DNA from 2 places in the Pseudomonas sp. MF08875 genome. Region 1 is predicted to be linked to the other one. Evidence: riboswitches for the same ligand, from Rfam matches in the RefSeq annotation. Region 1 holds a riboswitch; the other holds the start of a gene.
The links. A riboswitch is a leader RNA that binds a small molecule or an ion and turns the genes downstream of it on or off. The one in region 1 is predicted to bind cobalamin.
Positions count from the first base shown of each region.

Region 1 (3,775 bases):
GCGAAGGCCAGGCCCAGGGACGCGGTGTGCGGCCCCACCGCATAATCCGGGGCGATGGCCTTGGCCACCAGGTCCGGGTTTTGCGGGGTGACGCGCTCGTCTACATGCTGGCCGTAGTAGCTGAAGGGCCAGCCGTAGAAGCCGCCGTCGCGCACCGAGGTGATGTAGTCCGGCACCAGGTCGCTGCCGATTTCGTCCCGCTCGTTGACCGCCGTCCACAACGCACCGCTGTCCGGCTCCCAGGCCAGGCCGTTGGGGTTGCGCAGGCCCGAGGCGAATATCCGCGCCTTAGCGCTGGCGCGCTCGACTTCCCAGATCGCCGCGCGGCCTTCTTCTTTCTCCAGGCCGTTTTCCCCGACATTGCTGTTGGAGCCCACCGTGACGTACAGCTTGCTGCCGTCTTGGCTGGCGATGACGTTTTTGGTCCAGTGGTGGTTGAGCGGCCCGCCGGGCAAATCCACCACCTTGCTGGCCGGCGCTTCGATGCGGGTCTGGCCGGCGGTGTAGGGGAAGCGCAGCAGGCGATCGGTGTCGGCCACGTAGAGGTCGTTGCCCACCAGGGCCATGCCGAACGGCGAGTTGAGGTTGTCCAGGAACACCGTGCGGGTTTCGGCGACGCCATCGTGGTCGGCGTCGCGCAGCAGGGTGATGCGGTTCGGGCTCGGCACGGTGGCGCCGGCGCGGGCCATGATTTTTTCGCTGATCCAGCCGCGCAACCCGGTGCTGTCCTCGGGTTTGGCCGGGGCGTTGGTTTCGGCCACCAGCACGTCGCCGTTGGGCAGCACGTAAAGCTAGCGCGGGTGCTCCAGGCCTTCGGCGAACGCGGCGACCTGGGTGCCGGCCGCCGCCACGGGTTTGCCGCCCGCCGGCCAGCCGATGGCCGGGGCGACGTTGACGGTGGGGATCAGGGTTTTGTTCGGCGCCGGCAGGCGCGGCGACGGCCCGGTGCCGTCGGAAACTTGCAAGGTGGACGTCTCGCCGCAGGCAACCAACCCGGCGGCGAGCACAACGATAAAGGCGGAGCGAGGCTTGAACATGGGCATTTCCCTATGAGTACGCGGCGGTAAGCATAGGGCAGTGGGCGCGGCGCGGGGTTCAACCTTATCCGCGAGCCTCTTTGAACAGCACGGCGATGCCGGGTTGGTAGTTGCCCGCCTCGTTGCGCAACTTGCGGTAGGCATAGGGGAAGTACCAGGCCACGGCGCAGCTGTACTCCTTTTGCAGGTCGTCGACCATGTCCTGGAGTTCTTCGGGGGTGGCGCTGTGCTGGGTTTTTTGCGGGGCGACGAACAGGCAGCCCAGCTTCAGGTCGCTGGGGTAGCTGATGCGGCGGGCGGCGCTGGTGATATCGAGCAGGGCCTGCTCCAGGTTCAGGTGGTTGATCTGGGGCCAGCGCTGGCTGGCTTGCACGTAGGCCCATTCGTCCTTGCTGGCGATGTACAGGTCGGCGCGGGCATTGCGCTCACCGTTTTCCAACTGCTTTTTGGTGGGCGCATGTTCCAGGGTGACCATTTCGGCCATCCAGGCTGCGGCCGAGAGCAGCCCCAGGTTGGCCCGCTCGTCTGACCAGTACGGCGCCTTGTTGTCGCCGCGCACCCGGTTGTAGCGATCGATGCAGTCAAACCAGCGCTCCAGCATCGGTCGCAAAAATTCCAGCTTGGGGTTGCTGATAATCATGCCTTGCATCGTTCACTCCCTTGAGTCGATCGTGTTTGGGTTATGGCTATTTGATATCGCCGCTTCCAGCCTGGCACAAGATTGGCGCCCGTTTATTGACCCATCGCAGTCAATCAACCCTGGCGGCCCCGGGTTTCATTGACGCTCCACCCCCAACCCTCTAACCTTCGCCGCTTGTTTCAGGTGCCCTGTGGCCAGCGGTCGACAGGGTGAAACAGGGAAGCCGGTGAGTGCGTGCGCCAAGCGCGCGGTCACGATCCCGGCGCTGCCCCCGCAACGGTAAATGAGTCAAGGCTGTGCTTTTTGCCACTGTGCCCACCCGGGCATGGGAAGGCGCACCGCCCGGGGCAACCCACTCATGAGCCCGGAGACCGGCCTGATCCATCCAACGGCATCACGGTGGGCGATGCCAGGCTTGTTGCCGTCCTTTATTCCTGCCCGCCGTTATCCAGCCCCAACGGAGAGCTGCCCCATGACCGATTCCCCCGAACGCGACGAGCGCCACCTGGCGCGCATGCTGCGCAAAAAAGCCGTGATCGATGAACGCATCGCCAACTCGCCCAACGAGTGCGGCTTGCTGCTGGTGCTCAGCGGCAACGGCAAGGGCAAGAGCAGCTCGGCGTTCGGCATGCTCGCCCGCGCCATGGGCCACGGCATGCAGTGCGGCGTGGTGCAGTTCATCAAGGGCCGCAACAGCACGGGCGAGGAGTTGTTTTTCCGCCGTTTCCCCGAGCAGGTGCGCTTTCACGTGATGGGCGAAGGCTTCACCTGGGAAACCCAGGACCGCCAGCGCGACATCGCCGCCGCCCAAGCGGCGTGGGCGGTATCGCGCCAGTTGCTCAGCGACCCGGCCATTGGCCTGGTGGTGCTCGATGAACTGAACATCGCCCTCAAGCACGGCTACCTGGACCTGGACCAAGTGCTCAGCGACCTGCAGGCCCGCCCGCCGATGCAACACGTGGTGGTCACCGGCCGTGGGGCCAAGGAGCAAATGATCGAGCTGGCCGACACCGTCACCGAAATGGGCCTGCTCAAGCACGCCTTCCAGGCCGGCATCAAGGCGCAAAAAGGCATCGAATTGTGAGTGTGCGCCAGTGCCCGGCCGTGCTGATTGCGGCGCCGGCGTCCGGCCAGGGCAAAACCACGGTCACCGCCGCCCTGGCGCGCCTGCATCGTAACCAGGGGCGCCAGGTGCGCGTGTTCAAATGCGGCCCGGACTTTCTCGACCCGATGATTCTGGAGCGTGCCAGCGGTGCGCCGGTGTACCAACTGGATATGTGGATGGTGGGCGAGCAGGAAAGCCGTCGCCTGTTGTGGGAAGCGGCGGGGGAGGCCGACCTGATCCTGATCGAAGGCGTCATGGGCCTGTTCGACGGCACGCCCTCCAGTGCCGACCTGGCGCGCCACTTCGGCGTGCCGGTGCTGGGCGTGATCGACGGCACCGCCATGGCCCAGACCTTCGGCGCCCTGGCCCTGGGCCTGGCGCGCTACCAACCGGACCTGCCCTTTGCCGGGGTGCTGGCCAACCGCGTCGGCACCCTGCGCCATGCGCAACTGCTCGAAGGCAGCCTCACCGAAGGCCTGCGCTGGTACGGCGCGTTGTCCCGCGAGACGGGCATCGAGCTGCCCAGCCGCCACCTAGGCCTGGTGCAGGCCAGTGAACTGAACGACCTCGACCTGCGCCTGGACGCGGCCGCCACGGCTCTGGCCAGCAGTTGCGAAGTGGCCCTGCCGCCCGCCGTGGCCTTCGCCGCGCCCCAGCCGGTGGTTGCCGAGCCGTTGTTGGCCGGCGTGCGCATCGCCGTGGCGCGGGACGAGGCGTTCGCCTTCACCTATGGCGCCAGCCTCGACCTGCTGCGGGCGATGGGCGCCCAGTTGCACTTCTTCTCACCTATTCATGACAGCGGGTTGCCCGAGGCCGACAGCCTTTACCTGCCCGGCGGTTACCCGGAGTTGCACCACGTCGCGTTGGCGCAGAACACGCCGATGCTGGAGGCTATCCGCGCCCACCACCGCGCGGGCAAACCGTTGTTGGCCGAGTGCGGCGGCATGCTGTATCTGCTCGACTCCCTCACGGACGTCGAAGGCGTGAGTGCAC
Region 1 is NZ_JCBCUW010000013.1:97,414-101,188, forward strand. Features, by position in the region: partial or broken gene AC19YT_RS10060 (PQQ-dependent sugar dehydrogenase) at 1-1,037, opposite strand, end outside; gene AC19YT_RS10065 (hypothetical protein) at 1,102-1,686, opposite strand; cobalamin riboswitch at 1,842-2,071, shown strand; gene cobO (cob(I)yrinic acid a,c-diamide adenosyltransferase) at 2,150-2,761, shown strand; gene AC19YT_RS10075 (cobyrinic acid a,c-diamide synthase CobB) at 2,755-3,775, shown strand, end outside.

Region 2 (3,775 bases), on a different contig from region 1:
TCCATGCGCTCGGGCTGGGCGCGGTAGCAGACCACATCGGATTGGCTGCGCTCGCTGCGCCAGGCCAGGTCCTTGAAGCTGATGGGGCGGCTGATGATGCGCCCGTCGAGTTCCGGCAAGGCGATGTGCATTGCCAGGTCTCGCGGCCCCAGGCCCTGCTCGCTGGCGCGCCACCCGGGCTCGTTGTCCTGGGCGCAAATGGCCTGGATCACCGGGATATCGCGGCGAAACGGGCGTAAATGGGGGGCTTCGGGGCTCGATTGAGCGAACCCGGTGGTGTTGAGGATCACCGCGGCTGCGGCCTCGTCCAACCAACCTTCCACTGCCGCCAGGCAACCGGGCTCCTTGAGGCTGGCCACCGCGATGGGTAAGGGGTTGAGGCCCGCCGCCTGCAAGCGCTGGCAGAACACATCGATGAACCCGGTGTTCGCCGCTTGCAAGTGGGAGCGGTAGAACAGCACCGCCGCCACGGCTTGCCCGGGCTGCCAGTCGGTATGCCATTGGCTTAGGCTGGCGTGGCCATGGCGAGGGTGGTAGATGGCGCTGCGCGGCAGCACCTGGGGCTCGCCCCACGAATAGTCGCGGCCCAGCCAGCCACTGGCCAGGCAGCGGTAGAAATCCAGGGCATTGCCCAAACCGCCCTGGCGCAAAAACTGCCACAGGCGATCGCGCTCGGGCGCGGCCACGGTGCTCAGGTCGCTCAGCTCCGGGTCGGGGCGGTCGTCCCCCGGCACCAGAATCAGTTGCACGCCGCGCTCGGCCAGTTGCACCAGGCGTTCGATGCCGTAGCGCCAATAGCCGATGCCGCCGTGCAGGGATATCAGGATGACCTTGGCGTGTTGCAGCACCTGCTCGACGTAGAGGTCCACCGAGGCGTGGTTCTGCACCTGCATCGGGTTGGCCAGGCGCAGGCTGGGGTAATCCTCGGGCAGTTGCCGGGCGGCTTCGGCCAGCAGTGCCAAGCTGGAATCGCCGCTGCACAGGACCACCAGTTCGGCGGGGGTTTGCCCCAGGTCGGCGATGTTGTCATCGGCGACGAAACCACCGGGTTGGGTCCTGAGCAGGTGCATGGGTCAGGCGCCGAGAGCGGCGCGCAGTTGCGCTTCGAGTTGGGCGGCATCCAGGTCTTGGCCGATCAACACCAGGTGGGTGGTGCGCGGCTCGTCGCTGCGCCAGGCGCGGTCGAAGTGCTTGTCGAAACGGCTGCCCACGCCCTGGATCAGCAAACGCATCGGCTTGCCCGGGATGGCGGCAAAACCCTTGACCCGCAAGATGCCGTGCTTGACCACCAACTCGTTAAGGGCGGCCAGCAGCAAGCTTTCGTCGGCCTGGGGCAGCTCGATGGAAATGGAGTCGAACGCGTCGTGATCGTGGTCATCTTCGCCGCCATCGCCGTGATGGTGGTCGTGGTGGCTGTGGCGCCCGTCGATGTGCTCTTCGGAACCGGCGCCCAGGCCGATCAGCACGTCCAGGGGCACGCGACCGCTGCTGGCTTCGATGATCTTCACCGCCGGCGGCAGTTCTTCGGCCACTTCCTGGCGCACGCGCTCCAGGTCTTGCGGGGCGATCAGGTCGGTTTTATTGAGGATCACCAGGTCGGCGCTGGCCAATTGGTCGGCGAACAACTCGTGCAACGGCGACTCGTGGTCCAGGTTGGGGTCGAGTTTGCGCTGGGCGTCCACCTGGTCGGGGAAAGCGGCAAAGGTGCCGGCGGCCACGGCCGGGCTGTCAACCACGGTAATCACCGCATCGACGGTGCAGGCGCTGCGGATTTCCGGCCACTGGAAGGCTTGCACCAACGGTTTGGGCAGGGCCAGGCCGGAGGTTTCGATGAGGATGTGGTCCAGATCGGCGCGGCGCGCCACCAGTTCGCGCATCACCGGGAAGAACTCTTCCTGCACCGTGCAGCACAGGCAGCCGTTGGCCAGTTCATAGACGCGGCCGTTGGCTTCTTCTTCGGTGCAGCCGATGGCGCACTGCTTGAGGATTTCGCCGTCGATGCCCAGCTCGCCGAACTCATTGACGATCACCGCGATACGCCGGCCCTGGGCGTTGTCGAGCATGTGGCGCAGCAAGGTGGTTTTGCCCGAACCGAGGAACCCGGTGACGATGGTGACGGGGAGTTTGGCCAGTGTTTTCATCGGATGCCCTTTGGCAAAGGGGGCGGGCATACGGGACGGCTGGCCGGGCGCGGGGGGCGCCAAGGCAGATTTCGCCACCGGATCACCCCGCCCGGTTGAATGTGAGAATCAGTGACGAGGCAGGTCTCCTGGCTGACGGTGGGCCAGTCCTTGGACTGGCATTCGCTGCGCCTTCCCGCTTGGCCCGAAGGCATCAGCAGTGGCGTGGCAGCGAACAGCACCGTTCACAGTTGCGGGGGCAGCCGCGGCATTGACCGCGTTCCCTTCTTAGCTTCGGCACGGGCCGAAGAACCTCGAACGCGCAAGGCTACGCAGTGCGTAGGGGCGGGTCAATGCCGGGCGCCTCGGGCATTTGACGCCCCGCCCTCGCCCATGCTCTCCTACGCACCTTGTTACAGGTGCCCTTGACAGGGTGAAACGGGAAACCGGTGGATCATGTGCTTTACTCAAGCCCTTGATGAATCCGGTGCTGCCCCCGCAACGGTAAGCGAGAGAGGAATCACAGCCACTGTGCCAACCGGCATGGGAAGGCGATTCCAGCAGGCCACGGCGCAAGCCCGGCCCCTCGCGAGCCCGGAGACCGGCCAGTGACACGACAGTGCGCCCCCACGGCCACTTTCACCCAACAAACCCGCGGTGGGCGGGCGCTGTCTGAAGCCCTGCGGGCCCGCCTCGCAGGGGTTTGCATGCGCTCGATCCGCCCTGACACCACAAAGGGAAGCGCCATGTCGATCATCAGCAGCACTCGCCATACCGGCACCGCCAGCAGCACCGCCACCTTGAGCCAACGCCTCACTGCCGCCATCGGCGCGTCGATTTTGGGCGCGTGCCTGGTGTATTTCGCCGGGTTCTCCCACATCGAAGCGGTGCACAACACCGCCCACGATACCCGCCACAGCGCCGCGTTCCCGTGCCATTGAGACCTGCCGCCATGATTAAGCGCATCGCCCAAACCGCAGGTTTCACCGGCCTGCTGGCCGCCCTGCTGCTGACCCTGCTGCAAAGCTTCTGGGTCGCGCCGTTGATCCTCCAGGCCGAAACCTATGAAAGCGCCCCGGCGGCCCAGGCCCATGAACACGCCGACAGTGGCGGCGCCGCCCACAGCCACGACGCCGAGGCCTGGGAGCCCGAAGACGGCTGGCAGCGCGTGCTGTCCACCACCGGCGGCAACCTGGTGGTGGCAGTCGGTTTCGCCCTGATGCTGGCCGGGCTCTACACCCTGCGCGCGCCCAACAGCACCGTGCAAGGCTTGTTCTGGGGCCTGGCCGGTTATGCGACCTTCTGCCTGGCGCCGACCCTGGGCCTGCCACCGGAATTGCCGGGCACCGCTGCCGCCGACCTGGCGCAACGGCAGATGTGGTGGGTCGGCACCGCCGCGTCCACTGCCGCGGGCATCGCCCTGGTGGTGTTCGGCAGGCACTGGGCGCTGAAGATCCTCGGCGCGGCGATCCTGGCCGTGCCACACGTGATCGGCGCGCCGCAGCCAGAAGTGCATTCGATGCTGGCCCCCGAAGCCCTCGAAGCGCAGTTCAAGATCGCCTCGCAACTGACCAATGCCGCGTTCTGGCTGGCCCTGGGCCTGATTAGCGCGTGGTTGTTCCGCCGCAAGGGTGGCGCCTCATACCCGGCGTGAA
Region 2 is NZ_JCBCUW010000004.1:43,285-47,059, reverse strand. Features, by position in the region: gene cobN (cobaltochelatase subunit CobN) at 1-1,070, opposite strand, end outside; gene cobW (cobalamin biosynthesis protein CobW) at 1,074-2,141, opposite strand; cobalamin riboswitch at 2,243-2,452, opposite strand; cobalamin riboswitch at 2,521-2,744, shown strand; gene AC19YT_RS03345 (CbtB domain-containing protein) at 2,867-3,061, shown strand; gene AC19YT_RS03340 (CbtA family protein) at 3,073-3,774, shown strand; gene AC19YT_RS03335 (cobalamin biosynthesis protein) at 3,771-3,775, shown strand, end outside.
Region 2: another riboswitch for cobalamin. It lies ahead of cobW (cobalamin biosynthesis protein CobW); the one in region 1 lies ahead of cobO (cob(I)yrinic acid a,c-diamide adenosyltransferase).